DNA from 2 places in the Bacillus pfraonensis genome. Region 1 is predicted to be linked to the other one. Evidence: a T-box and tRNA genes for the amino acid it is inferred to sense, from the RefSeq annotation. Region 1 holds a T-box; the other holds one or more tRNA genes.
The links. The T-box of region 1 lies ahead of ileS (isoleucine--tRNA ligase). A T-box ahead of a tRNA ligase gene usually reads a tRNA of that ligase, here a tRNA-Ile.

Region 1 (14,398 bases):
GTGTATTTTTTTATATAAATACTAGGAACGGGGACGAGAAACTTGAAAAAATTAATAGCTTCTTGCATGGTATGTACATTGTTTTTAGGTGTTGTAGGCTGCTCGAATTTTTCTGATAAGGAAGAGCAAGAGAACGCTACATCGCTAGCCACTATAACAAAAGTTGTACAATTTGAAAATAAAGATGTGGCTTCCATTGAGTTAAAGAATGCAAAGACAAACAATAGTAAAAAACTAGCTAGCGAATCTACTATGCAAACCGTCATTGATGGTCTTCAAAATGCAAAAAAGAAAGAGGTATTTATAGACAAAGAAGCACGGGACAATATGAATGCTGTAATGACATTAAAATATAATGGTGGAGATAAACAAGATTTCTTAGTGTGGTTAGAAGGAAACAATAGGCAGGTTATGTTTGTAGAGAGTACCAATGAACAGCATGGATCGGGGTATGAAGTGAATGGTACATATGCTAAAAACATTATTAAATTGTTTAAATGATGGCCGATTTTCGGTATCGGAGGAATTAAGAAAATGGCAGACATATTTAGTAATCCAATGTTCTTAGTTTTGATTCTCTTTCCAATGCTCACGATTATATTAAGCTCAGTTGTTTATTGGAGAATCAAAAAATATTTGTTATGCCAATCATCGTTTTCATACTCTCCTTATTATTTATGTTGATTTATGCAAATGAAACCTTTCTTTCTTTGGTGGTCATATATATAATTTTATCACTGATAGTAGGAATTTTTATTAAATTCGTTTTCCTTAAATGAGATAAGGCTTCTAACTTCGTATACGTGTTAGAAGCCTTGTTTTTTAATTTAAGCGTATGTACGAAAAATAAATATGTCGAAATTGTGTACGAATACAATTCGATTCGATATTAATTTTGAAAACTTTGCCCCAATCATCCATCTCCTATAGAAAAACAGAGATAGTCTTGTTATTATAGCAAGCAGAGTCCTTTTTATAACTCGAATAGATAGAATTGTGAGAAAAGTTCAAGAAAAGGATGCACACAAGGGAGGAACAACATGAAGCGTGTTGCTTGGTTTACTGATAGTACAACTGCAAACTTTACAACAAGTGAAGATAATTTTGTTATACCGATTGAAATTGTTATAAATGGAACAGCCTATAAAGATTGTGAAGAAGGTGTTCGTGAACGTGTTTATGATGCGTTAAAAGAAGGTGTAACGGTAACCACATCACAACCTAATTTAGGAGAGATGGTTTCACTTTTCTCAAAATGTAAAGAAGAATATGAAGAAGGATTTGCTATCACAATTAGCGGAAAAGTAAGTGGTACCTATCAAAATATGAAACTTGCCGCAGAAATGGCAGGATTTCCTTTAATCGTAATAGATAGTGAAACAACAAGTTATCCAATGGATGAACTTTTAATAAAAGCACAAACGTTATACCATGAGGGTATGACTTTACAAGATATACAAAAAACAATACAAGATGCTGAGCGTAGTCCTTACTATGTATTTCCAAAAGATTTGAAAGGTCTATATGCAAGTGGACGTGTGAAGGGTGTACAATTTATACTAGGCAGTCTACTAAGTGTAAACCTAATTCTAGAAGTAAAACATGGCGAACTTGTGTTAGAGAAGAAAGTTCGTAAAATACAAAAATGCAAAGAATATATGCGAAATGAACTTGAAAAAGAAACTTCAAAAGTAGTACATGTTTTTCATGCGAATGATGAAGAAGGAGCAGAAGAATGGATCACCTATTTTAGAGAAGTATTTCCTGAAATGGAGTTTCTAATTTATCCGCTTCCGATATCTTTTGCTGTTCATGCAGGTGCTGGAACAATTGCGATTAGCTTTTCGAAAGGGGAAACCCGTGAATAATTCACGGGTTTTTTTATTGTTTTCGTCCATAGATTTTGTAATTACGGCTATAACCTAATGTCATTTTTTCATTTTCCACAAAAATAAGCACAGATAACAGAAAAGAACAACACTAAATATGTAGAAAGCATTTGTTAATCCAAATAAATCTGATAGACTTCCACTAAGTAGCGGGCCGAAAAACATACCAATTGAGTAGGCTGTATTATAAATAGCAAAAAGTATTCCATATGCTTGCATTCCATTTTTATCTGCAAGATATGTAAGTTCTGGTAAAGCAGGTGCTAGTAAAAGACTAAAACTAATTCCAAGGATAGCGAGTATAAATATTTCAAGGGCGGTATGAGAAACAATTGCTGTAAATGGGAAACATAAAGCAGCTAAAGCTATGCCTATTGCCATCGTTTGTTTTCTACCAATTTTAGTTGACAGTGTACCGATGATTGGTGCTGTAAAACCATATGCGAGAGTTGGAACAGCAAATAAGAGTCCAATTGTTCCAGGGCTAAGGTGTAAGGTGTCTTGTAAATAGAGAGGAAGAGTTGGCTCTAAAGCGCTAGGTAAGGCCGATCCTAGAATAATTATACCGATCATAATAAATAGGGAATGCATATTCAAGATAGATCGATAGCTAATTCGTTGGTGTGAGCTGGATTTTGGTTCATTAGGAAGTAATATCATTCGTAATATACCATCAACGAGAGCAATACTTGCAGCGATAATAAAGGGAAGATGATAACCACCCCATTGATAAAGCGCCCCGCCAATTGTTGGCCCAAGGAGCATTCCAGCTGCTTGTCCCGATAAAGCGAGACCCATGGCTTTTCCACGTTCTTGTAGAGGGAACACATCTGCTAGAAGTGCTAATCCAGCTGTCCATGTTGCCGCGGCAGATATACCTTGTAACATCCTTGCGAGTACAAGCAACCAAAAGCTATTTGCAAGTCCGAATAAAATGGTTGCGGCTGCGAATCCAAATAAACCTAGAATCATAGGAAGACGTCTTCCAACCTTATCGGAAACTACTCCTAAAATGGGGGTAGAGAGAAGTAAAGTAATCGCGTAACTACCAAATAAAAAACCAATCTCTGTTTGGGAAGCACCTAGGGTTTCTGCGTACCGTGGTAAGATTGGGACGATCATTCCGTAGATGAGCATATCTGTAAAGACAGCCACTGCTACAACCCATAATGAAGCTTTTTGTACACGAGACATTTTTAATCTAGCCTCCATCAATTTCCCTCCGTGTTCTTCTTATTTTCTAATCGAGATAACATTTTTTCCATTTTTTCAATGAAACGTAGCTGTATTTCGCACTGTTCATAAATATTTTCAAAGATAAGACTTACATGCTCTGGAATCTCTATCATTTTTTCTTTAATAGATTGTCCAGCTTTCATATTTTTGTACATTTCCATAATTTTCTTTTTTTGATCTTGTAAGGCGGATGAGATGTGTTCAAGAGAAACAGTATTTGCGTCGAAGAAAGTGAGTGCTGTATATAACTCTGTTGGGAAAGCAACTGAAGAATGCTGGAATGACTGAATCATGAGTGTATGAAACTCATCTTTTCCAGCAGGCGTAATACTGTAAATTGCTTTGGAACGATTCCCTGTTTTTTCAACAGCATCAAGCTCTACTAATCCTTCTTTATCCATTTTTTTTAAGGCATGATAAATCGAAGCGGGAAAAACACCTGCCCAAGTATCAGTTTGTGCAGATTGCATAGCTTGCTGTAATTCATATCCAGACATAGGACCATATTGCATGAGTAAACCTAGTACCATTAATCGTGTCATATATATCCTCCGTTCAAATAGGAAAAGTGGAATACTAAACGTTTAGTATTTATTTACAATATATATGGAAATATTTGTTTTGTCAATAAAAGGATGGGGTTTATTTTATCCTGCATTAACGGGCAATAAGACTCTAACCACGAAATCAAAGACGGTAAAATAGGATACAAACACCTCGGAAATTTTGATATATAAAGTGAAACTTCAATCAGTGGGGAGTTTCTCCATCCCAACTGATTGTTAGCCCTCACTAATCGGGCTTTTATGGACTGTTTATCTCCCATCTAAACTTCTTCGTATTCTCTTAAGTTTTGAGGTGGGAGTATTACAGCCCGTTAAAGCTGGATAAATAATGATCAACTTAATAAAAAGGTTGTATTTTATTAAATTAAATAAAATACATGGAAAAATAGTTATTTTTCTTATTTTTAAATAATAATTCAAACGATATCGTTTATTATTGAGAATTATATAAGGTTTTTATTGAATACCTTATATATACTGTGTAAAATCTAAGAAAGCAGATAAGGATACTACTTACAGAATTTGTGAGCGGGAAAGCCCACGAGCTTTAGCCGTGGGAGTGGTCAACGATGCGTAATAAAAATAATTACTTGAGGTGAATGCATGTTAGAATTTAGGAGATTAGAAACATGTCTGAAAGAAAAGCGATTTATAGATGGATTAAAAGATGTGAATCAAGAAATTGCAAACATACGGAAAATGAATACATTATCTTATGTGAAAGATTGGCTTTCTTCGATTTTGTCAACTGAGGAATTTGATACGTTAATCCGCCTTACAGATGAAGGGCTTATGCACCAATATAGTGCCTTTTTAATCCGCTATTCATATAAAAAATTCTCAAATATGAGAACGCTCTCTTTATATTGTGATGAGCTAATTGATGACCGAAAAATACTTGATGCTGAAAAATTATTAAAGGATGCGCTGGAAGATACAAAGGTAGATCAAATAGATTCTGATATTTTATCAAAAGCATACTTTACATTGGTAAGATGCCTTTTAGAAATGAAACAGAATGAAGAAGCATTCCTATATATGAAAAAAGCTGAGAGTTATAGTACACGTCCAGTTTTTGATAAATGGGGCTATTTTTATATACAAACAGGAGAATGGGAGAAAGCAGAGCAGTCGCTTTTATCTGGGATGAAGCATAAGGAAAATGAAGAGTTGGCGATTTACTTATTATCACAGTTATATGCATATAAAGGGAAACAGAAACGAGCGTTACAACTGATTAACGATGCGATAGACCAGTTTCCGCAAGTACCGTATTTTTATTTTGAAAAGGTGAAACATTTACTAGATTTACAGTGTTATGAGGAAATGCTGACTGTAATAGATAAGATCAACCTGATATTGCCGTATCATTCGTATAAAACTTATTTTACACATTTACGTGCAGAAGCGTTATATAAAATGAATAACACTGAGGATTTACTTGCTTTATTAAAAACGGAAGTGTGTTTAAGAAAGTCGCTATATCATAATATAGAAAAATACCGGGCTGGAAAAAAAGTAAGATTACCATTAGTTCCAATCGTACAAAAAGATAATTATTGTGTTCCAGCGAGCTTGGAGATGATGCTCCGCTTATGGGGAGAAAGCCGTACACAAGATGAAATCGCGCATCATATATTTGATGTAACAGGATCGAAGTTTTCAGACACGGTAATGTATTTAGAAAAACTGGGCTATGTTTGTCATTATTTTAAAGGAACGAAAGAGAACTATAAAGCATTACTTGATCAAAATATTCCAGTTTTATTAAGTATAGATATTGAACATGCATCCCACGTTCAAGTTCTTTCTGGATATGATGACCAGTTACAATCTTTTTCGGTTCAAGATCCTAATTTTTTGGAGCCGCTTTTTATCGAATATGAAAAGTTGCAGGAAAGATATCGTTACACAGATGGTTTATCTATTGTATTTGTTCCTAAGGAAAAAAGAGAACAATTGTCATTTTTACTAGAAGAGGAAGATGTATATTTCCGAACGCTATTCTCCTTGACAGATCATTTAGAAGAACAGGATAAACAAGGGATTGAAAAACTCGTATCTTTTTTACAAGAGACAAGCGAAAATCCGTACACGTGGTTATACACAATTAAACATATGGATGTTGAAGTGAATCAGGAATTTATTCTTCATTGTGCCAAAAGGTTAATGGAAAGATATCCTGATTCAGATTTTGTTAAGCTCCATAGTGCACAATGCTTTATCCGTATGCAAGATCTAGAGCGAGCTAGTGATATCTTGCAAAGTGTCGAGAAAAAGAATAGCCAAGCGTTGTATCATTTTATACATGGACGTTATTCTGTAGAGAAAGAAGAGTATGAAGCGGCTATTTCTAGTTTCCGCTCATCTTTACAATTAGATGCCGACCAGCCAATCGCATGGAGTTTTCTAGCATTATCATATATGTATATCGATCAGTCTGAACAGGGATTGAAAATGTCACAAATTGCACTCGGGCGTCATCCGGACAGATTTGTTCTTGTAAATCATGGCTTGATTTTAATGGATTTAGAGCGCTATGCAGAAGCATATGAAGTGTTTAATGATTTATTGAAAGAATATAAGTATGAAGCGCATATATGGTATGAAAGAGCCAGGTGTGCGCATCAAATAGAGAAATTGCATTTAGCAATTAAAGGACTTCGCATTGCAATTCAATTAGATAAAACAGTACCATATCCATATGTGAAACTCTCAGAAATATATGAATTAGATTTAGAAGATAAGAAGGCTGCAGAAGAAATTTTATTGCAGGGCATCGGAAATTGTGAAGAAGCAACGTCATTATATGTTCGATTAGGAGATTTACATTTTCAAAATGATGAATTTGAAGAAGCTGAAAAAATATATAAACGTGCTTTAGAAGAGAATAATAGAGATGTTTATTCTCATTTTGGTTTGATTCAAATTTATGTGGCAAAAGAACAGTATGATGATGCAAAACGTTACATTTTTAGCATGGAAAAGCAATTTGAACAAAATGATGAGTTTTTAATGAATGCAGGAATGGTGTTATGGGATGCTGAAATTGAATTAGGAGCTAATGAAGAACAATTAAAGATAGCGTTGTCTAAGTTAGAAAATGGTATCCGATGTTTGAAAAATAATATAGCAAATATGTTAGAAGAATATGTAAATAGAGTTGAAGGAACGGCATTTGTACAACGTGGGATAACATTTTTAAGAAAACTAGGAAAAGAAAGACCAGATGTAGTCGAGTATGACTGTTATGCTGGTATTTTATATGAATCTCTTGGACAATACGATCAAGCGATGAAACGATACAATCAGGCAATAAAGCACAGAACGAGTACGCTTCCGTATTATCGCATCGGTGAATCCCTTATGGCATTAGGGGAATTGGAATCGGCAAAAAATGCGTATGAGACTTGCTTAGAAATAGATGCAAACTTTATAGGAGTACATTTGAAGTTAGCGGAAATATATGAAGCAGAAGAAAATCGATTAAAAGAACAATATCATATGCTTCAGGCAATGCTGCAAGAGCCGATGATTGTAAATATGGAGTATCTAGCAGAGCTTTCAGTAGAAAATGGTCTTCATAAAGAGCTTCTATCTAAGTTAGATAAATTAGATGGTAAAGTAGATGAAATGTGGCGTTTAGATGCTCTTGCATATGTATATGGTGCCATGAAAGAGAGAGAGAAAGAACAAGAGCTAGTGGAAGAAGCTTTACAAATGGATGAGGAACATGTAGAAGTACGATATCACTATGCAAAAGTACTTGTTAAAAATAGGGATTCTGAAGTGCTTCCATTTGTTACAAGTTTAATAAGACAAGACATTGAAAATGAGCGTGTATTTAAAGTGTATGTTCAAGCAATGGAACAGGAGCAGAAATTATCTCAAATACGAGATTCTCTTCATTTGTTGCCCGTTAAGAAAAAAGAAAGAAGTACGGCATTTATGTACGCTGGATCTGTACTTGCTGAGAGGCTAACTGCACAACAACAAAATGAAGAGCCGAAGAAATCAATTTTTACAAGAGCGTTTTATCGAATGAAAAACCGTGCGAAAGAAATTTCGCTTATTACAACTGTAATTGATCTATTTGAAATCTCTTTAAAATTAAATGCTAGAAATAGTATGGCAGCGCAGCGTTTAGCGATATTTTATGAAAATGGAAATATGATTACAGAAGCGATAGATGTATTGCAAACATCATTAGAAAACATTTGGAATGTTAGCACGGCAAGGCAACTTGTAAATCTTCTTATTGAATATAGGAATGAAAATGAAGAAATGTTAAGAGATGCTCTTGAATTCATAAAGCAGATGATTAGAGAAGAGCCAAATGATTATGACATTCTGTTATTACATTCAAATGTTCTATTCATGTTGGGGGAAGAAAAACAGGCAGAAAAGATTTGTTTACAATTAATTGAAAGAATGCCTTTTGTGAGCCGTGCATTCCTTGCTTTAGCGGAAATCTATCAAAGTGAAGCAAGATTTGAAGATTCTATTCCAATGCTAGAAAAAGGAGTCGTGCATCATCCAAAAGATAATGGAATATTTCTCGCTTTAGCAGCGTCTTATCATCAGATTGGAAAAACAGAAAAGGCAGAAGCACTAACAAATCATATAATAGCTTTCGGTTCTTCGGATTTGTTAGTTCGATACAATAGAGCATGTTATTTAGCTGTTTTAAAGAGAAATACTGAGGCGAAAGCAGAACTTGAAACGGTTCTTCATGAAGATGAAACTGGATTTTTTGCAGAACTTGCGGAAGAAGATGAAGATTTAGCGGAAGTATGGGAAACGATAAAGTGAAACTTTAATCAGTGGAGTCTTATTGTCCGTTAATGCGGGATAAAGAAATAGAAATTTTTCACGATGTTTAAAATTCGAGAACGAGGAAGAAAATGAAAAAATATTTTTGAATTGATTGACAATTATATATTTTATGGAATAAAATAACTGTTAATAAAAGTATACAAATCTGAAGACGAGAAAGAGTAAAATATCGTACTGTTCTCCAGAGAGCCGGCACTGTGCTGAAAGTCGGTGTACAGACTTTATTTGAAAATCATCTCCGAGGAGCCGTGGCTGAATAAAGTAAGCTCGGACGGATGTCTACCGTTACAAAGAACGCGTATGGTAGTACGTTGCTAAGTGCTATTGGTGAAGATGCTAATAGAATTAGGGTGGTAACGCGGGTAAACCCGTCCCTACTTATAGGGACGGGTTTTTTGTGTGCTTTTACAAAATTTCAAAGGAGTGATTGTAAATGGAGAAGGTAGATGTAAAAGAATCAGCTGTAGGGAGAGAAACACGAATTCGCAAGCAGTGGAACAAGCAGAATATCTTTGAGCAATCCATTCGAAATCGTGAAGGTGCACAATCTTTCGTTTTTTATGAAGGGCCACCAACTGCAAATGGATTGCCACACGTGGGACATGCGCTTGGACGGACAATTAAAGATTTAGTAGCAAGATATAAAACAATGACTGGATATAAAGTACTTCGAAAAGCTGGCTGGGATACACATGGATTACCGGTAGAATTAGGAGTTGAAAAACAGCTTGGTATCTCTGGTAAACATGAGATTGAAGAATACGGAATTGAACCATTTATTCAAAAATGTAAGGAAAGTGTATTTACGTATGAGAAGCAGTGGCGTGAATTTACTGAGAGCATCGGATATTGGGTCGATATGGATGACCCGTACGTAACGTTGGAGAACCCTTATATCGAGAGCGTATGGCATATTCTTGGAACAATTCATGAAAAAGGGCTCCTATATAAAGGGCACCGAGTGTCTCCATATTGCCCAAGTTGCCAAACATCACTTAGTTCACATGAAGTGGCGCAAGGATATAAAACAGTAAAAGATTTAAGTGCAACTGTGAAATTTAAAGTACTAAGTAGTGAAAATGAATATTTTCTTGGCTGGACAACGACGCCGTGGACGTTGCCTGCTAATGTAGCACTTGCTGTACATCCAAATATGGAATATGTGAAAGCAGAGAAAGATGAAACTGTTTATATTGTCGCAAAAGAGCGTGTAAATGATGTATTAAAAGATGGCTATCAAGTATTATCTACTCATAAAGGAGAAGAATTAGTAGGTACTTCATACGTAGCACCATTTCCTATGGATGAAGTTACGAATGGATACCGTGTTATTTCAGCAGACTTTGTTACAGAAGATAGCGGAACGGGGCTTGTTCATATCGCACCAGCTTATGGAGAAGATGATTATAAAGTGGTGCAAAATCAAGGAGTATCGTTCCTGCATGTTGTGGATGAGCAAGGTAAGTATACGGACGCTGTTCCGTTTTTACAAGGTAAGTTTGTGAAAGAATGTGATGTTGATATTGTTCGTTATTTAGCTGGAGAAGGCTTGCTATACCATAAGGAGAAATATGAACATAGTTATCCGCATTGCTGGCGCTGTGATTCACCACTCCTGTATTATGCTGGAGAAAGCTGGTTCATTCGGACAACTGAGATTAAAGAGACTTTCTTACAAAATAATGATGCAGTCACATGGTATCCAGATCATATGAAACACGGGCGATTTGGGAAATTTTTAGAGAATATGGTGGACTGGAATATTAGCCGGAAACGATACTGGGGAACACCGTTAAATGTATGGGAATGCGAAAACTGTGATCATCAATTCGCACCGAAGAGTATCGATGAATTAAGAAAGCATAGCGTAGGGCAGACAGTTGAAAATTTAGAGCTTCATAAGCCGTATGTAGATGAAGTGAAAGTATGCTGTGAAAAATGTGGCAATTCAATGACTCGTACGCCAGAAGTAATTGATGTTTGGTTTGATAGCGGTTCAATGCCGTTTGCACAGTATCATTATCCGTTTGAAAATAAAGAGCTTTTTGAGGAACAATTTCCAGCAGATGTAATTGCCGAAGGTGTTGATCAAACGCGTGGTTGGTTTTATAGCTTATTGGCAGTAGCGGCTTTATATACTGGAAAAGTACCATATAAACGTGTGTTATCTCTTGGACATGTGCTAGATGAACAAGGACAGAAAATGTCTAAAAGTAAGGGGAATGCACTAGATCCAGTAGAGTTAGTTGAAAAGTTTGGTGCAGATGCATTAAGATGGGCTCTCCTTGTTGATAGTGCGCCATGGAATGCAAAGCGCTTTTCGGAAAGAACAGTGCAAGAAGCGAAATCAAAACTTGTAGATACGCTTGTTAACGTATATAGTTTTTATGTTTTATACGCCAACCTAGATGAATACAATCCAAAAGGGGAGTATGAGGTTAAGAGAACGAAATTAGATGAGTGGGTGTTATCACGTCTTCACAGTACAACGAAAAAAGTAAGAATTGCATTAGACGAGTATCAATTTACAAATGCAGCTCGTGAAATTGCGGCTCTTGTAGATGAGGTTAGTAATTGGTATGTGAGACGTTCTCGCAATCGTTTTTGGGAGCCTGATATGAATCCTGAAAAGGCAGCAGCATATGAAACACTGCATGAAGTGCTTGTTACACTTAGTAAGTTACTTGCTCCGTTTACTCCGTTTGTAGCGGACGATATTCATCTGAACTTAGAAGGAAGTAGTGTTCATGTAACAGATTATCCAGCAGTAGATGAAACAGTTATTCAAACAAAGTTAGAACAAGAAATGGATGCTGTTTTACAAGTTGTCGAACTCGGACGTAGCAACCGAAATCAACATACATTAAAAGTAAAACAACCATTAGCTGAACTTGTATTACTTGATCATCATGAGCAGAAAGTGGACTGGGAATCTTATCGTGATATTGTAATGGATGAGCTGAATGTAAAAGCATTTCATGTAGAATTAGATGAAACGAAGTATACATCGTATCAATTAAAGCTGAATTTTAAGACAGCAGGACCGAAGTTTGGGAAGAACGTCAATGCTGTAAATCAGTGGTTAAAACAATTATCGCAAGAAGAAGTACAAAGCTTTATTGTAGATGAAAAAGCAATGTGTAAGCTTGTCTCAGGAGAAGAAATTACAGTAACAGCTGAAGATGTATTAGTAGAAAAGGTACCAAAAGCAGGATTTTCTAATACGACAAATGGACAATATACAGTTATGTTAGATACAAATGTGACAGATGAATTGTTACAAGAAGGAGTAGCACGAGAATTTATCCGAGCTGTTCAAGAGTATCGAAAACAGTTGAATTTACCAGTTAATTTACGAGTAGATGTTATTTTGGATACAGACGCTGAATTGCAAAACACATTAATGAAGCATAAAGGTCTATTAGAAGAAAACTTGTTAGTAAAACAATTTACGTTTCAAGCATTATCACAAGAAAATGATGAAATTTCTTTAGGAGAGAAAAAGGTTCGAATCAAATTAAGTCCGTCTAGCTAATTCACAAAAAGTAGTATGTGATAGAAAGTGAAATTACAAAATCCTGTATGAATCATACAGGATTTTATTTGTTTTCTCAGTAATGACGTGATTTTTGTATTACGATTGATTATGGCAAATAACTAAATATCATAAATCTCTAAATACTCATAGTGATTTATATTTTTCGAAAGTATTTATTCCTTTCATACACAAATATTGAGAAAATATTACTTTATCTATTCTTATGGAAAAGAGAAAGGTAATATAATCAACCTTATAGAATTACTCGTACATTCAAAATTTATTAAAGAGAGTGGAGAGTGATTCGAATGTTGAAAAAAAGAGTAGTGGCAATTGCTGCGGCAATACCGTTAGTACTAGGGACAGTATCGACTGTTTCCGCGGTGGAAGAGAAACAAGTAAAGATAGATAGGTATTCTCCTCAGGAAAAAGCAGCCGAATATTTAAAAGCGAATGCCGCCCAATACTTATTAAAGCCGGATCTATCAGACTTACAGTATATTTCAACAACGGATACACAGGTAGCTTCATATGTTAGATTTCAACAAGTAGTAAATGGTGCTCCCGTATTTTCAAGACAAATAACTGTAACTCTTAATGGAAAAGGTCAAGGATTACTTGCAGTTTCTGATTATCAGCCTGTTCAGAGTGTGAAAGAAATAAAGCAAAAGATTAGTGAAAAAGATGCAGAACAAAAATCAATGGCATATGTCGGCGGAGAAAGTGAACAAAATTTATGGGCTCCAACAATGAATGAATTTGGGTATGTCATTGAAGAAGGAGTTGCTATTCCGGTATACCGAGTTGTAGTCCATTCCAATCAACCATTTGGTGCGTGGGAAACATTTATTGATGCTGAGAGTGGAAAGTTAATTAAAAAGGTTGATATAAACCGGAAAGCAGAGGGGACAGGAAAAGTATTCTTGCCTAATCCTGTTGTATCAAGTGGTAGTTTAACTGGATTAAAGGATAATAATGATAAAGATTCAGTAGAATTAAATAATCAATTAAAAACGGTTACTTTAAAAGGTTTGAATGGAACTGGCTTTTTAATTGGAGATTATGTCACAATTTCTTCAAAGGCAAAAACAAAGTCTTCAACTCTTCAATTTAATTACACTCGTTCTAATGATAGTTTTGAAGATGTAATGGCATATTACCATATTGATACTTTACAACGATATATTCAGCAAATAGGTTTTAAAAATATTAACAATCGCTCAATTAAAGTAAATGTGAATGGAACGACAGCTGATAATTCTTTCTATTCGCCATCAACGGAAGCTTTAACATTCGGAACGGGTGGAGTAGATGATGCTGAGGATGCAGGAATTATCGCACATGAATATGGGCATTCGATTCAAGATAATCAAGTTCCGGGATTTGGAAACTCTGCAGAAGGCGGGGCGATGGGAGAAGGATTTGGTGATTTCTTAGGTGCAACTTATGAGGATGCTGCATCAACGACAGGATATGGTAAAGCCTGCGTAGGAGAATGGGATGCGGCTTCTTATTCCAATTCAAATCCAACATGCTTACGCCGATTAGATAATAATAAAGTGTACCCAAGAGATGTGCAAAATGAAGTACATGCAGATGGAGAAATTTGGGCGCAAGGAGAATACGAAATGGCGCAAGCTTTTGGCCGTGATGTAGCGACAAAAATTATTTTACAATCACATTGGTCATTAACGCCAAATGCGACATTCCGTGATGGGGCAAAAGCGATTAAGCAGGCAGATGCTCTTTTATACGGAGGACAACATGCGGCTGAAATCGATCGGATTTGGGCAGCACGAGGAATTAGTACAAATTAATATTGGTAATAAGAAAAGAGTCGCGACTACATGAAGAATCGCGACTCTTTTCTTAAGGAAGTTGTTTTTTAGTTTCCTTAAAAACAAAATGTTCTTTAAATTTTCTTCCTTCCACTTTCTGACCATTTCGCATTGCACGGAAAGGATGCTCTTGCCATGTAATCATGACATCTACTTCGTCTGCTTTTGTAGAAACAGGAAAATTCGCATGTTCAAATCCTGTTTTTTCGCTTGCTAATCGAGCTTCTTTTAAAGAAAATAGTTCATATTTTGTCTCTGTTTTTGGTTCATTTCGAAACACTTCTACTTGAACGTTATAAACTTCATCTTTTCCGATGTTTTGTAATGAGAAGTGATATGTGTGAAAAACACCTTTTTTAGGTTGTAACATGTCTTTGTCTGTTTTCTTTACTTCCTCAATATTGACCTTCCATTGTTTTGAATGTTGTGAGACAGGTAAAGATTGTGGAGAATAAGCGGATGCTTGATTTGGTGTAATCAAGCATAATAGTAATA
Region 2 (18,791 bases), on a different contig from region 1:
CCATCAACTCTCACTTCCCTCACATCATTAGCAGCAGATGTAGTAGACACATACGAAAACGTAAGGCATGTCGATATTACGAAAATCGTGATACATTTCCTTGTCCACTTCACGTGTAGTTCCTCCTAGAAGTATCCCGAAGTAACAGGATTACAGATATAAGAATACTGCCGAACTATTAATTCGGTTTTAATAATTTGTAAAAGTTTTGTAAAGTTCAACTTAATGTGAAGGAATACGATGCTCTTTTCTCATTTTCACTTCTCTTCTCAAAAGTAAATATATGACCGGTCATACTATGAGAGAGTTCATTTTTTCAGCACCTCATTTTTCATATATGATATGCTTGTCCACAATTACTATACTCTATGCATAAAATACAAAAAAAGCACACTATCTTTTGAGATAGTGTGCCAAATTTACATATTTTTTATTCTTCTTTTTTACTTTTTTCGTCCTTAGGTGCTTCCCCTGTAATTTCTTGTTTCTTCAATTCAAAGTAAGCATCCGTAATGGCACGGCCGATATCTCCGTTAACTCCAGACTTATCGTTGTGTACCCATGGAACAACAACGGAGAATGCAACTTCAGGGTTATCAAGCGGTGCATAACCTACTAATGTTAAGTTATAAGTTGGTACAGGCTCGCCTTTTGCATTTCTTCCGATGTCTTTATTACCGCCATAAAATGTTTGCGCTGTTCCTGTTTTCCCGGCAGCTTTATATGGTGCATTACTAAAGTATTTTGCACCAGTACCACCTGAATCATTAAATACTTGTCTAAATCCTTCTTGAACACGTTTGATTTGATCTTCAGGCATATCAACACGATTTAACACTTTCGGTTCCATCGATTGAATCACTTTTCCAACTTCATCTGGTTTAGATGTTGGTTGACGAATTTCTTTAACGATTTGTGGTTGCATACGATAGCCACCATTTGCAATTGTTGAAACATATTGCGCAAGTTGAAGCGGTGTATACGTATCATACTGTCCAATCGATAAGTCTAATAAGAAACCTGGTTGGGATCCTGATCCCCTCTGGCCAGATATTTCGTTTGGTAAATCAATTCCTGTTTTCACTCCAAGCCCAAATTGTCCAAAATAATAACGCATATCATCGAATGCTTTTTTCTTAATATCTAATGTACCACCTCGAACATATGGTACCCCAGCAATATTCATAGCTGTTTTAAACATGTATACGTTAGAAGACATTTTTAAGGCAGTTAGGTCATTAATATAACCCATCGTTTTCCAAGAAGCTTTTACTGGTGTACCTTTCAATTTAATCGGTTCATCCAATAACGTTGCCCCAGGCTGAATTGCTCCTGTTTGATACCCCGTTAGTACTGTAGCACCTTTCACGGTTGAACCCATCGGATACGCACTTGTCATCGTTCCTAGTGCGTAGTCTTTTATCTCTTTCGTACCATTTTCTTCTACGATTTGTTTTCCAGCCATAGATAAAACTTCACCATTTTTTGGATTCATCATCACAACAAATGCTCTATCTAAAAGTGGCTCTGATCCTGCATATTGTTTTAAACTCTTTGTAAGAATTTCTTCTACACGCTTTTGCAGTTCCATATCAATTGTTAAATTTAGGTCATTGCCTCGTTGCCCTTTAGATACATTTATCGTTTCTAAAATATTACCATCTTTGTCTGTAATATTTCTCACTTCTGCTTTTGTACCGTGAAGTGTATCCTCATATTGTTGTTCAATATAACTTTTACCAACGCGGTCGTTACGATTATAATCTCGTACAAGGAAATAATCTAATCGTTCTCTTGGTAACCCTTCATCTGAGCTTGTCACACCACCAAGTACACTGCGGAACATATCATCATAAGTGTATTTACGATCCCAATCAACTGTCGTATCTATACCTGGTAACAACGCTAAGTTTTCACTAATGATTGCATATTCTTCTGGTGTTACATCTTTTTTTATGATTTGCGGCGTCATTGCATACCCGCCGTCCATTTTACTCTTAATTGCAAGTATTTCTAAATCTTCCGCTGTTAATTGATTGATTTCCGCCTCTGTCACACGATTACGCTGACGCTCTGCAATTTCTTTATCATCAATTTTCTTTGCTTTAAATTCTGCTTGGTCTTTCTTTGTAATCTTTTCTTTCGCTTCATCTTCATGTAACGAAAGCCAATAATCTTTTTTATCCCGTTCTGTTAATTTATCTGGCGATACTTCAATTAGCTTTGCTAATTTTTTCGCCGTCTCTAAACGTTCTTCTGAAGTTGACCCCTTCATTCTTGTAAACGTAATGGTACGAACTGGATTATTATCCACAACAGCTCGACCATATCTGTCAAAGATTTTCCCGCGTGGAACCGGATTACTTACTGTTGAGTTTTCTTTTTTTTCAACCTCATTTTTATAATCTTCACCATGTACAATTTGTACCATTCCAAGCTTCACAATGATCGCTGAAAACATTAAAAACACACAAAAAAACAACACGTTAAGCCGGAACGGAACGTGGGTCTTCTTTTTTTTCTTCTTTTTACTCATACGAACCCCCTCTACCAACAGCTATGTAATAGGAAAGGGACACCTAGTTACAGGTGTCCTCACTGCTGTTTCACATGTCCTTTTATTCTAGCATAAAACCCAGAAGAAGTTAACCTTCTCGTTCGGTATGATTTTGTGTTGTTTCAGGTGCTGGAATCCTTGTTTTATTTGGATTTCCTTCCCCATATTTGACATTTCTAACAGCAAAATAAATAAGTAAATGTCCAGCTCCAAGAATACATAATAAAACAGGTAAGCTTTTTTCTGGTGGAAAAAATGATACTGCGCATAAGAAACTTAAAACAGAACATATTCTCCCACTATTCAGCCATAGCTCTCGTACAACAATATACTCAACTCGCCACTCTCTGGCTTGCTTTGCTCTTCCAATTACATCATATGTCATAGAACCATATGGAACAAGTAGAATTGGGTAAGCAATAGCGATACATGCTGCATAAATGAGTAGTTTTACATATGTAACGTGAAAAACAACTAAAAATACGACGATATACAAAATAATTCCACCAAGTAAAATCGCTTTTTTTCTCCATTCCTTTCTTAATATACGCGCAACCAAATAGTAGCATATAAAAGAAACAGCTGAATTGACTAAACTATATTTCCCTAGCCCAAATTCACTTCCTGATGCTAAATAGACGTATACGGAAATAACAAAAACGAACGTTCCTTCTCTCAATCCTTGAAAAAAGTGTGCACGTGTAACCCTTCCCCAGTTTTTATTGATTTTACGTTCTTTCAAAACTTGAACAATTTCATAGCGTCCCTCACATTCTCTTTTCGATAAAAAGAAACTTATGACAACAGCAATTGCAAATAAAGTTAATGAAAGAAAAAAGATAACCGTATACCCAGTCCACTTCTCCATACGCGAAATCGTATACCCAGCTGCTATTGGCCCAATCATTCCAGAGAAGGATGTTAACAAACCGAGAAAACCATTAAAAAAATCACGTGTTTCAGGCTCTGTAATTTCAAACGTCAACAAATTAAATGCCAGCCAATAAAAACCATAACCAATCCCTAGAAGACCACCAAGTAATAAAATATAATGTGAAGCACGTGTTCCTGCGAGTAAGACAACAACAAAAAAAGCCGCTAATGTTCCTACACCAATTCGCAGTAAAATGGCACGATCTATCCGCTTTGCCAATTTCCCTGCAAAAAGAAATGTTAATGGTTGCAATACAACGCTTGCTAAATTATACAATCCAAGGTTCACATAATTTTGTGTTTGTTTCCATAAATAAATGTTAACAAACGTGTTGGATAAAGAAATCGCGAGCGTGTATAATCCCCCCATAACAAGTAACAATACTAAATCACGATTCACCTCGACATCGCCAATTACATGTTTCCACTTCATACATAACTCTCCTTTACTTCATGTTCTAGTCTTCCAAAGACCGACGCAATTATGTAAAAGAAAGCATACAAAAAAGCTAGGAGAATATTCCCCTAGCTTCTTCAATATCAACTTACGTAAAACGGAATAAGCGATATTATTTAGCTTCTTGGTAACGTTTTTCAGCTGCGTTCCAGTCTACAACGTTCCAGAATGCACCGATGTAGTCAGGACGACGGTTTTGGTAATGTAAGTAGTAAGCATGCTCCCAAACGTCTAAACCGATAACTGGAGTTTTACCTTCTGCTAAAGGAGAATCTTGGTTTGGAGTGCTTGTTACTTCTAGCTCACCATTGTTTACTACTAACCAAGCCCAACCAGAACCGAAGCGAGTTGCACCAGCTTTTGCGAATTCTGTTTTGAATGCATCAAAGCTACCGAATTTCGCTTCAATTGCAGCTGCAAGTTCACCTACTGGTTGTCCACCACCGTTTGGAGATAGAATTGTCCAGAAGAAAGTATGGTTCACATGTCCGCCACCGTTGTTTCGTACTGCAGTACGAATTGCTTCTGGTACTTCATTTAAGTTTGCAACTAATTCTTCAACACTTTTGTCAGCTAATTCTGCATGACCTTCTAACGCAGCATTTAAGTTTGTTACGTAAGTGTTGTGGTGTTTTGTATGATGGATGTTCATTGTTTCTTTATCAAAGTGAGGTTCTAAAGCATCATACGCATAAGGTAAATTTGGTAATTCATGTTTTGCCATTGTTACATTCCTCCCAGTTTATGTATTGCCAAAATAATTTAGCATACAACTTCATTTTACCCTAATTGCCATAGGGTGAAAACAAATTAAATTACATTGTCTTGCTATCATTAACGTAGCAAAATTCCCATTTCTTTTCAAACAAAATGCTCATATATTTCGTAAAAAAAAGCCTCCTTCTACAAGGAAGCTTCTCGTCTACATGATAAACATGTGAAATGGATATGGACCCTGTAGGACTCGAACCTACGACCGGACGGTTATGAGCCGTCTGCTCTAACCAGCTGAGCTAAGGGTCCAAAATTATGTATATAGCGGTGATTGAAATTCAGATTCACCACCAAATCCCTAAAGAACATTCATAAAAGCTGAAAACTGCGAGATATATTCTTTAAGAAATGTAAGATAAATTTACCATATACAAAAGAAAAGTGTCAATTATATTTTTACCTTTCTGCTACGCAGAACAAAAAGTAACCTACACTCATTTTCTCTCTTTGTTTTCATTGCGCACAGGACAGGAAAAAGATTTGATCGCTTCAGACGGATGCACTCACCACCTAGAAAGAAAGGCTTTTATAAGTAATAAATCCTCTATACAATCCAATTACCGGAACATTAATCTTATTTCATACGATATAGCTTGTGATTCTCTAGATATGTACGTTACAATGACTTTATGCATCAATCTATCATACATATAGCAAAGGAAGTGAATATATGTCCATATTTACACAACTAGTAAAAAGTTTATATTCGCCAAAGGACATGGCACTTTTTCGTTTTCAAAAAATGGGAAAAACAATTCTGTACGTTATGTTATTGTGTTTAATCGCAACGATTCCTAAAACTTTTATATTCGGAAACTTCGTACAAGATGTCGTTTCTTCTGTACATCAATCCATTGAAAAAGATCTCCCCGATTTTAAAATTAAGAATGGTGAGCTTCATGCTGACATTAAAGAACCTATTATAAAAGAAGATGGAGATTTTGTTTTCGTATTTGATCCTAATGCAACAGATACGAATGCATATGCAAATAAACAAGGTGTATTCGTTTTAAAAGATAAAGTTGTATCTATTAATAACAATCAAACTCAAAGTCAATCTTACAGCGATTTCGGCAATGGTACATTTGAGAAAAAAGATATCCAAGGTATTGTATCAGCCATCGATAATGTTTACCCTTTCCTTATGTTCGGTGTTGGAATACTCATTTACTTGTTCCAATTATTTATTTCGTTCTTAGGTACAACTATTTTAGCCTTTATCGGTTCAGCAATGGTTGGCCAGCGAAAAGTATCTTACAAACAAGTTTGGACATTAACAGCTTACAGCTATACAATTCCAACAATTTTCTTCATGATTATGGATTTATTGAACATAAATGTGCCAGGAACATTCTATCTGTACACTGCCATCATTTTAATTGTTCTATACTTAACAATTAAAGAAATACCAAAACCGAAAGAAAAACAAGAACTATAAAAAAATGCCATTTTGGCATTTTTTTTTTGGACAAGCATATATTTCCTAACAAAGGAGTGAGGAATATGAAGAGACTTGGTGCACTCTTACTTGTGCTTGTTCTCGGTTACGTGTTTTATTACGATATAAAAATTGGTACTTTACCAATGTTAAGTTCATACAAAAAAACAACAGCTGCTCAAACTGTAAAAAAAGAAAGTGTTGATACAAAAGCAAAGAAAGAATCAGATACACAGTATAAAGCAATTGAAGTAAAAACAGGAGATACCGTTTTATCGATTACAGAAGCGATTAATAAGAAAAAAATTCCTTCTATTGAAAAGGTCATCGGTGATTTTAAACAGTTAAATAAAAATACGTCTGCAACAAAAATACAGGTCGGAAAATCTTACAAATTTCCGTTATATCAATGAGCAATCACTTAATCCTTGTCAATTACATAAAGGCGCTGATACAATAGTAAAAGTGAAACCGAGCATATAGGTTTCTATTGCTTCATATCACATATACTATATTTGATACGAAGTACAAAATAAGAAACTTCTTTTATAAGGAGAGCGATCTATTCGTGAATGAAATGACTCATCGTACAAAAACACGTCCTGTTAAAGTCGGTAATTTAACAATTGGCGGTAATAATGAATTAATTATACAAAGTATGACAACAACAAAAACGCATGATGTGGAAGCAACAGTTGCTGAAATCAAGCGTTTAGAAGAAGCGGGTTGTCAAATCGTCCGCGTTGCTGTTCCAGACGAACGTGCAGCAAACGCAATTGCTGATATAAAAAAACAAATTAACATCCCACTTGTTGCTGATATTCACTTTGATTATCGCCTTGCATTAAAAGCAATTGAAGGTGGCATTGATAAAGTACGTATCAACCCAGGTAACATTGGACGTCGCCATAAAGTAGAAGCTGTTGTAAATGCTGCGAAAGAACGTGGTATTCCAATTCGTATTGGTGTAAATGCTGGTTCATTAGAACGTCATATTTTAGAAAAATATGGATACCCTACTGCAGATGGTATGGTTGAAAGTGCTCTTCATCATATTAAAATTTTAGAGGACTTAGATTTCCATGATATTATCGTATCGATGAAAGCCTCTGATGTTAATTTAGCAATTGAAGCATATGAAAAAGCAGCTCGTGCTTTTAATTATCCACTGCACTTAGGTATCACAGAATCCGGAACACTATTTGCCGGAACAGTAAAAAGTGCTGCCGGTCTTGGTGCTATTTTAAGTAAAGGTATCGGAAATACACTTCGTATTTCATTAAGTGCTGATCCAGTTGAGGAAGTAAAAGTTGCTCGTGAATTGTTAAAATCATTCGGTCTTGCATCGAACGCTGCAACACTTATTTCTTGTCCAACATGCGGTCGTATTGAAATTGACCTTATCAGCATTGCAAATGAAGTAGAAGAATATATCTCTACGCTGAAAGTACCAATTAAAGTTGCCGTACTTGGCTGTGCTGTAAACGGTCCTGGTGAAGCTCGTGAAGCCGATATCGGTATCGCTGGTGCACGCGGAGAAGGTTTATTATTCCGTAAAGGAAAAGTCGTTCGTAAAGTACCAGAAGAAACAATGGTAGAAGAACTAAAAAAAGAAATTGATGTAATCGCTGCTGAAATGGCTGCAAATCAAGAAAAAGAAAAACAAGAGCAAAAATAATAAAAAAGCTCGTCAGTTTCATAACTGACGAGCTTTTACTTTGCACATTTCGGGCAACGCCCATATATTTCAAACTTATGTCCTGTTACTTCATATCCCTTAAAATCTTTATTCATAAAATCCATTGGACAAGAAGTAATTTCTTTTGTACCACCACAATCCAAACAAATAAAGTGATGATGATGTTCCATAATAGAGCATGTAAAACGAAAATGCTTTTCTCCATTTAATTCAGTTTGCTCCAAAACACCAATTTCAGCAAATACGGTTAAATTACGATAGATTGTATCAAAACTTAATCCTGGATAATCATCCTTCATATGCTCTAAAACATCTTTTGCAGTTAAATATCGATTATGAGCTGCAAATAAACGTAACATTTCTTCCCTTTTTCCGGTATGTTTATAGCCTTTTTCTTTCATAAGGCGTAAAGCTTCTGTCAGATTCATAACTATCCCTACTTTATGCAGTTTTTTTCTTCTTCCATAAGATTGCACCGATTAAAATAAGAACCGCTAGCATAACAATTGTACCACCTGGAGCTAAATCAAGCTGATAAGAAGCGAACAGCCCACCTATCACGGAAATTTCACCAAATAAAATGGAAAAGAAAATTGTTTGTTTAAATCCTTTTGCAATGCGGATACTTGCTGCAACTGGTAATGTCATTAAAGATGACACGAGAAGAACCCCAACAACACGCATAGATACCGCAATGACGAGCGCTACTAAAATAATGAAAATAAAGTGAATCCATTTTGTGCGAAGCCCTGTTGATACAGCATATTCTTCGTCAAACGATAATAAAAATAACTCTTTATATAATAAAATGATCGTTGCAATAACGACGATTGCTACAATACCAATAAGAATTAAATCCGTACTCGTTACAGCGCTCACGCTACCAAATAAATAACTAAATAAATCCGTATTAAATCCATTAGCAAGCGAAATGAAGATAACTCCTATTCCCATCCCTGCTGAAAGAATAATCGGAATCGCTAATTCTTGGTAATGTTTATATACAGTACGTAATTTTTCAATCAATAGCGCCCCGCCCATTGAAAAAATCATCCCCATATATAACGGATTTAAAAATCCACCTGTAAAAATTGTTTTTTCCAGCAACAAGCTTGCAGCAATCCCTGATAATGTCACATGACTTAAAGCATCTGCAATCAGTGACAAACGGCGAATGACAACAAACACACCGATTAACGGAGCAACAAGCCCTATTAAAATACCAGCGTATAAAGAGTTACGCAAAAAGTCATATTGTAAAAAATCCTGTATCATTATATCCTCCCGTGATGCTCATGATCATGCTCTAAACGATGAACATGATGTCCATATAAAATCGACATTTCTGCATCTTCTAACTCTCGGAATTTCTCAACATTCCCATGAAAATGTAAGTGCTGATTTAAACATGCAACATGCGTTACCTTCTCTGTTACAGCCCCCATATCGTGTGTAACCAGAATCAGTGTGATACCTAGTTTTTTGTTTAAATCTTCTAGTATCTCATAAAAGCTCTCTACACTCTTCACATCAATTCCCACTGTAGGCTCGTCCAAAATTAATAATTCTGGATTGCTTACAAGCGCACGCGCGATAAATACACGTTGCTGTTGTCCACCGGAAAGCTCTCCGATATTACGATTTTGAAATTCACTCATTCCTACATCTGCGATTGCCTTTATGACCTTGTCTTTATCTTCTTTCTTCAAGAAACGAAATAGCCCTTTTTTTGAAACAAGTCCCATGGAAACAACTTCAAAGACAGTCGCTGGAAAACCAGAATTAAAGCTGTTCGCCTTTTGTGAAACATAACCAATTTTATTCCACTCTTTAAATTTCTTACTATCAATATCAAATAACCGAATATTCCCTTTCTTCGGCTTCAAAACACCTAATATACACTTTAATAAGGTCGATTTACCAGACCCATTAGGCCCAACCAAACCTAAAAAAGCCCCCTTGGGAACTTGCAAATTGATATCTTCTAACACATTTCGATCTTCATATCGAAATGTTAATCCTTCTATTTCCAACATATTCTTCATAGCATCTCACCTATTTTAATTCAGAATGATTCCGATTTAATTCTATTTGAATTATAATATAGCTTATTATAGTTGTAAACTAATCTGTCCAAAATATATTCTTTATTTAAAGCAACCTTATTATTATAACAAAAAAACAGAGAAAATCTCTCTGCTTTTTAAGGATATTCAAAAATCACGACTAAGATAGCTGTCACAACTCTTCGTGCATCAGAATTGATTACCTCTCTTTATCTTCTTTTTAAATATATACTTTTAATGAATAGCTGATTTGAATTTGCCACCATTTGTTTCTTGCGTACTCATAATTGTAACAAAGGCGTTTTCATCAATTTCATGAACAATTGATTTTAATTTCGTTACTTCAAGACGTGTAACAACCGCATAAATTACCTCTTTTTCTTTATCTGTATAACCACCTTTAGCAACAAGTTTCGTTGTCCCACGACCAAGGCGGTGTAAAATTGCATTTGATACTTCTTCATACTGATCTGATACAATTAGAACTGCTTTTGTTTCATCCAACCCTTGAATAACCGTATCAATCGTTTTAAAAGCAATATAGTATGTCATAACAGAATACATCGCTTGCTCGACACCAAATACAAATGCTGCCCAAGCAAAAATAAATAGATTTACAAACATCACGAATTCACCAACAGAAAACGGTAATTTCTTTGTTAATAAAATCCCCATAATTTCTGTACCATCCAATGAACCACCATGACGAATAACAAGCCCTACACCAAGACCTAAAATAAGACCACCAAAAACTGTTGCTAAAATAGGCTCTGTCGTAAACGGTTGAAAGGTATGTAACGTTGACTCAATAAACGCTAAAGCCACAATTCCAAAAGCAGAAGATAACATGAATGTTTTCCCGATTTGCTTATAACCGGAATACATAAACGGGATATTGAGGATAACAACCAAAGTAGAAAAACTCAACCACCAAATGTTAGGAGTAAGATAATCTAATATGAGGGAGACACCAATAATTCCACCATCAATAATTTTGTTTGGCATTAAAAATAGTTCAATTGCTACCGCCGCACATGCCGCCCCAAAGACAATCATCACCAAACGATACAATAGATGAATAACACTTTCTTTTCGATGTTGTTTCTTCTCCATAAGCCCTCCTTATATTCTCTATATAATTTCGTTCTTTTATTATAACATACTCCTCTTTTCACCATGGAAAAAAACAACTGGCATACGAATATATACAAGCACCGCACACATATATTTCGATATAAGAACGCCTGAAGGAGGATTATATCATGAACCTCATCAAACATATTGTAAATAAAAAATTAAATCATATGACCACAAAAGAATTATTGAAATATAGTAAAGAATATGAAGTTCCTATCACAACTGAACAAGCTGAGCAAATTGTCCCTTTACTAAAAGGAAAAAATGTCAATATTTACGATACAGGAGAAAGACTAGAACTTTTAAAAAAAATTGCAAAAGTAACTTCCCCCTCTACTGCGCAACAAATAAATACATTATTTCAGAAACTACTAAAATAAGGAGGGGAATTCCCCTCCTTATTGTTCTTTAATCTTCTCAAGAAGACCTTCATCAAATGAACCACTCTTTAACATTTCAATTTCAAACTTATATGGTGGTTTTTTATCTTTCTTATCCTCACCCACATAAGGTGTCTCAAGAATTTTTGGTACATGCTTCAGTTGCGGATGGTGCACAATGTGATGCAACGCTTTGTACCCAATATGGCCAAAACCAATATTTTCATGACGGTCTTTTCCAGCTCCACGTACATTTTTACTATCGTTAATATGCAACACTTGCAAACGATCAATTCCAACGATTTTATCAAATTCATTTAATACGCCGTCAAAATCATTTACAATATCATAACCTGCATCATGTGTATGACATGTGTCAAAGCATACAGATAATTTCTCATTATATGTTACACCGTCGATAATTTTTGCAATTTCTTCAAAACTACGCCCGCACTCTGTTCCTTTTCCAGCCATTGTTTCTAATGCAATATTTACTGTTTGTTCTGGTGTTAACACTTCATTTAATCCTTTAATAATTTGAGCAATGCCAGCATCAGCCCCTGCCCCAACGTGAGCACCTGGATGAAGTACAATTTGTTTCGCTACTCCTAATGCTGTCGTTCTTTCAATTTCCATACGAAGGAAATCCACACCCAATTGGAATGTTTCAGGTTTTGTCGTATTACCAACATTAATAATATAAGGCGCATGGACAATAATTTCTTCAATGCCATTAAGCTCCATATGTTTTCGTCCTGCTTCTATATTCAATTCTTCAATTGGTTTTCTTCTCGTATTTTGTGGTGCACCTGTATAAATCATAAACGTTGTCGCACCATATGAAACAGCCTCTTCACTCGCTGCTAATAACATCTTCTTACCACTCATAGAAACATGAGATCCAATCTTTAACATATAATAATCACCTCTTCAATATACAATAGCTATAATGATAGCATAATTTGTAGAAATATGTAGTGAATTCTTTGTTCACAAAAGAACCCACTATAAAATGAAACTTCAATCAGCGGGGGGGTGTCTCCATCCCCCACTGATTGTTAGCCCTCACCAATCGGGCTTTTATGAGCTGTTTATCTCCCACCTAAACTTCTTCGCATTCTCTTAAATTTTGACGTGGAAGTATTACAGCCTGTTAAAGCGGGATAAATGGCAAAAAAAAGATAAGGGACCCCTTATCTTTTCTTATTGCTATATTTTCTCTTCACTTTTTCACGTTCAGTTGCAAGCTTTTTCTTATAGCCTGGCTTAACTTTTTTCGGTTTTTTAACAACTTTTGTTGCCATAATATCCAATTCATTATTTGGTTTCTTACGGTTTTTTCGGCGATGGCGCTCACCTAAATCCGTCCATTCATCTCCACGTAAATCTACATGTTTAAATGTAATATTACGTTGTTGTTCTAAACTATTTAATGCTTCTTCATTTGCTGGATCATAGATTGTCACCGCAATACCTGAATAACCAGCGCGAGCTGTTCTTCCAACACGATGGACAAAGAAATCTAAATCAGAAGGAAGTTCATAGTTAATTACATGACTGATTCCTTCAATATCAATCCCACGTGCAGCTAAGTCTGTCGCTACAATATATTGGAATTCTAAATCACGAATTTGCTTCATCATTTTTTTACGATCCCGCGGTGATAAATCACCATGGATTCGTCCAACTTTTAATCCACGCTCTGTTAATCCATTCGCAACTTCATCTGCCATTTTTTTCGTATTTGTAAAGATAATTGCTAAATATGGCTTAAATTGAAGTAGCATATTTTTCACTAATTCAATCTTATTGCGATGTCTAGAAGGGACTAAATAATGCTCAATATTCCCTGCCGCAACTTGTTTCGGATTAATATGAATGTGCTCTGGATTCTCCATGTACTTCTTCATAAACGGCTTTAACTTTTGAGGAATCGTTGCAGAGAAAACAAGCATTTGTAAGTTTTTAGGCATGCGTGCTGCAATTTTATCTACGTCTTGAATGAATCCCATATCAAGCATTAAATCTGCCTCATCGACAATAATAGTAGATGCTGTATGGACAAATAGCGCTTGTTCTTCTACTAAATCTTTAATACGCCCTGGTGTTCCAACAACAACATGAGGTTGCTTTTTCAGCTTTTCAATGGAGCGTTGTTTATCCGTTCCGCCAATTAAACAACGAGCTGTAATCATTTGATCTTCCGCACAAAACTTTGTTAACTTCACAATCTCTTGATAAATTTGTTGTGCTAACTCACGAGTAGGCGCTGTAATGACAAGTTGTACTTCTTCGCGTTTTGCATCAATTCTGTTTAAAGTTGGAAGTAAGTATGCATGTGTTTTCCCAGAACCCGTTTGGGACTGTCCAATTACACTCACACCTTTTTTCACAACAGGAAAAATTTTCTGTTGAATTTCTGTCGGCTCCGAAAAGCGTAGTTCACGAACTGCATCTATTAAAAATGGTTGGAAATTATACTGTGTAAATGTTTGTAGTGTCATAAGTTACACCTTCTTTCTAAAATTTCTACTGCGCGCACAAATCAGTCAAGTCTACATTATATCGAAATCTAATGGTAAAATCCATCTTTAGTTTTGGTTTTTACTCCAAAAACTAACCTTCTTTCTTTCTATTGCATATCATATGTGTGTATACCTAATCGAAGAAAGGAGGCTTTTTCCTATGTACCCAAGGCCCCCTATGAGGCAAATGCATGCAGGGCAGCAACCATACACCCCGTATCCAATACCTAATTTACCGCCTATGATGCAAAGAAAGAAAGGATTTCTCGCTAAACTATTCAAAAAGCATGATCCTACCGATCCTTTTATGCAAATGATTCCTCCCTATCAACAAATGGAAGGACAGCCGATGATGCATCAACATCAGCAGCCCTATATGCAGCAACCACAACAAATAATGTCACCCCAAATGATGCCACCTCAAATGATGTCACCTCAAATGAATGACGCGAATGAAATGCGTGGCTCAGCACCGGTGACACCTAGTGCTAGTGGTGGTATTGGCAGCTTCTTTTCCAACTTAATTTCCAATCCTACTGGCATGTTAAATAACATTGAAAAGGTCGCTCAAGTTGCCCAATCTGTCGGACCTGTCGTCCAGCAGTACGGACCCATTGTTCGCAGCATACCCAGCATCGTAAAAATTCTCACTTCCGGAAAAGATGCTGCTGAAGAATCAACAGAAGAGGTAGAAATAATCACTACACCTCCACCACCTTCAAAAAAGAAAAAAAAGAAGAAAATAATTTTAGAACCAATTATTGAACAAGACCTTCCGAAAGAGGATATCCCGCGTATGGCAACAAAACCGAAACTATATGTCTAACAATCCTTTGTTTTCTTTCCGCTCCTCCTTTATAATGGAAAAGACTATGTACAAAAAAGGATCCCTTGTTTAGAAGGAGAGGATTACTCACATGAAAATTGTTAAAATTTCCCCTCGTGGTTATTGCTACGGTGTTGTTGATGCGATGGTCATTGCACGCAATGCTGCACTAGATAAAACGTTACCGAGACCCATTTATATTTTAGGTATGATTGTTCACAACAAACATGTAACAGATGCTTTCGAGGAAGACGGCATTATTACATTAGATGGTCCAAGTCGATTAGAGATTTTAGACAAAATTGATTCTGGTACTGTTATTTTCACCGCACATGGCGTTTCTCCAGAAGTTAAAAAACGTGCGAAAGAAAAAGGATTAATGACAATCGATGCAACATGTCCAGACGTTACGAAAACACATGACCTCATTGAAGCAAAAAAAGCGGAAGGATACCATGTGATTTACATTGGTAAAAAGGGACATCCAGAACCAGAAGGTGCCGTTGGTATTGCACCTGATATCGTCCATCTTATTGAAAAGGCAAATGATTTGGAAACACTAGAAATCCCAACAGAGAAAATTTTAGTTACAAATCAAACAACAATGAGCCAATGGGACGTTCAGCACCTGATGGAAGACATTCAGAAAAAATTCCCAACAGCTGAATTTCACAAAGAAATTTGCTTAGCAACACAAGTTCGTCAAGAAGCCGTTGCTAAACAGGCTGATGTGGCTGATTTAACGATTGTTGTTGGTGATCCTAAAAGTAATAACTCAAACCGTTTAGCTCAAGTATCACAAGAAATTGCTGGTACAAAGGCATACCGCGTTGCAGATGTAAGCGAAATTCAATTAGAGTGGCTGCAAGGTATCGAAAACGTCGCTGTTACTGCAGGAGCATCTACACCAACACCGATTACAAAAGAAGTAATCGCCTTTTTAGAACAGTACGATCCGATGAACCCAGCAACCTGGGAACGTAAACGAAACGTACCACTCCAAAAAATCCTGCCGCGTGTAAAGGTAAAAAAACAACAATAAAAAAATCCGTTGCTAATTCGCTAGCAACGGATTTTTTATTACAATGTTTATACAAAAGTAAATGGATCTGTATGTAACTCTGAAGCATGAATTTGCACAGTAAATTTTTTCTCATCCACTTTTTGTTGTAATTGCTTTTGCACACCATGTTTCATTACTTTTTCCACATTATGTCCTGGGTCTACAATATTTAATCCGAGCATCATTGCATCGTGTGCAACATGATAATACATATCGCCTGTTACATATACATCTGCTCCTTTAAATTTCGCTTGCGTAATATATTTATTCCCATCACCGCCAAGCACCGCTACTTTCCGCACTTTGTCGTCTAAATCCCCAACAACTCGTGCCCCTTTTACATCTAATGCCGATTTCACATATTCAGCAAACTGGCCTAATGTCATTTCTTCTTGTAAATATCCAATCTTACCAAGCCCTAATGTTTCTCCCTTATTATCAAGTGGATACACATCATAAGCAACTTCCTCATATGGATGAGCTGTCAACATTGCTTTTATGACTTTTCGTTCTAGGGAGGCTGGTATAATCGTTTCAATCTTCACCTCTTCTACACGCTCTAACTGCCCAGTTTTGCCTATATGAGGATTTGTCCCCTTCCCAGGCATAAACGTACCTATCCCTTCGCTATTAAACGTACAATGGCTATAGTTACCGATATAACCTGCTCCAACATCTCCAAGTGCTTTTCGAACTTCTTCAGCATGCGTTACAGGCACAAATACAACAATCTTTTTCATCTCTTCCGAGTATGTCGGAACAAGTACTTCTGTATTTTGTAATCCTAACGCGTCGGCAAGCAAATCATTTACTCCACCTTTTGCTACATCGACATTTGTATGCGCTGCATAAACAGCGATATCATTTTTAATACAGGTTTCAATAATTCGCCCATAGGCCTTATCTGTATGAATCGCTTTTAATGGATTAAAAATAAGAGGATGATGAGCAATAATTACATTCGCTCCTATTTGAATCGCCTCTTCTACAACTGCTTCTGTAACATCTAATGCGATTAATACATGCTGAACCGGCTTATTTAATGCCCCAATCTGCAAGCCAATCTTGTCACCTTCCATTGCTAGGTGCTTGGGATACATACTTTCAAATAAAGAAATGATCTCATGCCCATTTGGAATTTTACTCATGATAAAACCTCTCCTATCATTTTCATTTTCTCTGCTACTTCATTCCGTTTCGCTTTTGTATCTTCGGAATTTGCTGCACGTTCTAGTTGCTTTAAGATATTTTGAAAGTTTTTTGATTCACCTTCCCATTTCTCAATAAAAGCATCATTTTTTTCCTTCATCAAAAACGGTCCAATAAATAGCTCAGCTTGTTTGTTTTCAGAGTAAGGCGCTAAAGGGTTTCCTTTTTCTCCAACTAAAATTTCATAAATCTTGCCGTCTTCTTTTATAATTTTTTCATGAATAAGCTCCCATCCATTTTCAATGAACCATTCACGAATATGATGTGCAGCAATATTCGGTTGTAAAATCAAACGCGTTACACCTTCTAGTTTTTCTTTTCCAGCCTCTAAAATATCACGAATTAACGCGCCACCCATACCAGCAATCGTAATTACATCAACCTCTCCCGGTGTAATGACAGCTAATCCATTCCCTTTTCGAACATCTATCTTTTCTTGCAAGCCACTTTCTGCTACTGTAGCCTGCGCGGAACGAAATGGCCCATCTACCACTTCTCCCGCTACCGCCTTTGTAGCAATATGATTTATAATTGTATAGCACGGTAAGTACGCATGGTCAGAACCAATGTCTGCAACTTTAGATCCTATCGGAATTTCCCGCACTACTTCTTCTAATCTTTTTGAAAGCTTCACTTCATTCATTTATTTCCATTGCTCCTTCTCTTGTCAGTCTGTCTCCATGATAATGAATTTACAGTAGTTGTTGCAAGTAAAGAAACAAAACAATTCATTTATTTCATCTGATTTTAGGATAAAAAAACAAGCTCCCCGCCAATAAGCAAAGAACTTGTTTTTTGTCGTATTCCATTACATGCGAATCATACAATTCTCACAAATTAAAGGTTCACCTTATTTCTTCTTAGATAACCAATCAGCTACTTTAGAAGCTTGATCAGCTGGAATTAAATTTGGCGGCATATTCCCTTTCCCTTTTACAATAACTTCTTTAATTTCATCTTTGGAAAGTTTTCCACCAACTTTTTGTAAGCTAGGCCCTACCGCACCTTGCAACTGATCACCATGACAGCTCGCACAACTCTGTTTCACAATGTCTTCTGGTTTCGATGCCGTTTGCGCTGGTTTCCCCCCATTTTTTGCATCGGCTAGCTCTTTAGATTTATATAACCCCTCAAACGAAAATACAAACATAATAACAATCCCTATTACAGCAATGAGTGCAAACGGAATCAATGGATTACGTTTCATACTTCTTTCCCCCCTCTACGCCCCTAATAGTTAGATGATTCAGTTATTTCCATTGTACTTGAAAACGCTCTATCAGAAAAGACAAAACTATCAGTTGTTAAAAATATTCCATAAATTCAGTTTATTGATTATCTCTCTTTTATCACATATTATTTTGATAAATATCAACGCTTCTCATCATATTTTTTGTTTTTCTACATATATTTTTGTATAGAATAAACGAAATTAATCGAAAAATCGAAAAATGAGCATTTGCAAATCAAAAGACAATTCTGTAAAATAAATTACAAGAATTGTAATCGCTACTCACAGCTAAATTTTAACAAAAATTAACAAAATAAAAAAGTTTACTTCACAAATGTGAAGTAAACTTAAAAAGAACCCTATTCTAAGAAATCTTTTAAACGTTTGCTACGGCTTGGATGTCTTAATTTACGAAGCGCTTTTGCTTCAATTTGACGAATACGCTCTCTCGTTACGCCGAATACTTTCCCAACTTCTTCAAGCGTACGAGTTCGTC

Region 2: it encodes a tRNA-Ile, which carries the amino acid that the T-box ahead of ileS (isoleucine--tRNA ligase) is inferred to sense. The anticodon was not compared.

Annotation. Positions count from the first base shown of each region.
Region 1 is NZ_JAHCDO010000001.1:219,493-233,890, reverse strand. Features, by position in the region: gene KFD70_RS01155 (hypothetical protein) at 43-501, shown strand; gene KFD70_RS01150 (DUF2651 family protein) at 618-779, shown strand; gene KFD70_RS01145 (DegV family protein) at 1,041-1,868, shown strand; gene KFD70_RS01140 (MFS transporter) at 1,929-3,101, opposite strand; gene KFD70_RS01135 (PadR family transcriptional regulator) at 3,101-3,667, opposite strand; gene KFD70_RS01130 (tetratricopeptide repeat protein) at 4,295-8,503, shown strand; T-box leader at 8,667-8,906, shown strand; gene ileS (isoleucine--tRNA ligase) at 8,961-12,062, shown strand; gene KFD70_RS01120 (M36 family metallopeptidase) at 12,374-13,882, shown strand; gene KFD70_RS01115 (hypothetical protein) at 13,935-14,398, opposite strand, start outside.
Region 2 is NZ_JAHCDO010000016.1:123,350-142,140, forward strand. Features, by position in the region: gene KFD70_RS17255 (PstS family phosphate ABC transporter substrate-binding protein) at 1-113, opposite strand, end outside; gene KFD70_RS17260 (peptidoglycan D,D-transpeptidase FtsI family protein) at 431-2,536, opposite strand; gene KFD70_RS17265 (MFS transporter) at 2,646-3,923, opposite strand; gene sodA (superoxide dismutase [Mn]) at 4,060-4,671, opposite strand; tRNA gene KFD70_RS17275 (tRNA-Ile) at 4,897-4,970, opposite strand; gene KFD70_RS17280 (DUF1189 domain-containing protein) at 5,392-6,159, shown strand; gene KFD70_RS17285 (hypothetical protein) at 6,225-6,572, shown strand; gene ispG (flavodoxin-dependent (E)-4-hydroxy-3-methylbut-2-enyl-diphosphate synthase) at 6,737-7,837, shown strand; gene KFD70_RS17295 (Fur family transcriptional regulator) at 7,873-8,286, opposite strand; gene KFD70_RS17300 (metal ABC transporter permease) at 8,300-9,133, opposite strand; gene KFD70_RS17305 (metal ABC transporter ATP-binding protein) at 9,133-9,903, opposite strand; gene KFD70_RS17310 (YitT family protein) at 10,159-11,037, opposite strand; gene KFD70_RS17315 (DUF2624 domain-containing protein) at 11,187-11,441, shown strand; gene KFD70_RS17320 (deoxyribonuclease IV) at 11,460-12,356, opposite strand; gene KFD70_RS17325 (DEAD/DEAH box helicase) at 12,635-13,945, opposite strand; gene vrrA (VrrA/YqfQ family protein) at 14,127-14,792, shown strand; gene KFD70_RS17335 (4-hydroxy-3-methylbut-2-enyl diphosphate reductase) at 14,884-15,834, shown strand; gene KFD70_RS17340 (Nif3-like dinuclear metal center hexameric protein) at 15,882-17,003, opposite strand; gene KFD70_RS17345 (tRNA (adenine(22)-N(1))-methyltransferase) at 17,000-17,707, opposite strand; gene cccA (cytochrome c550) at 17,915-18,271, opposite strand; gene rpoD (RNA polymerase sigma factor RpoD) at 18,655-18,791, opposite strand, start outside.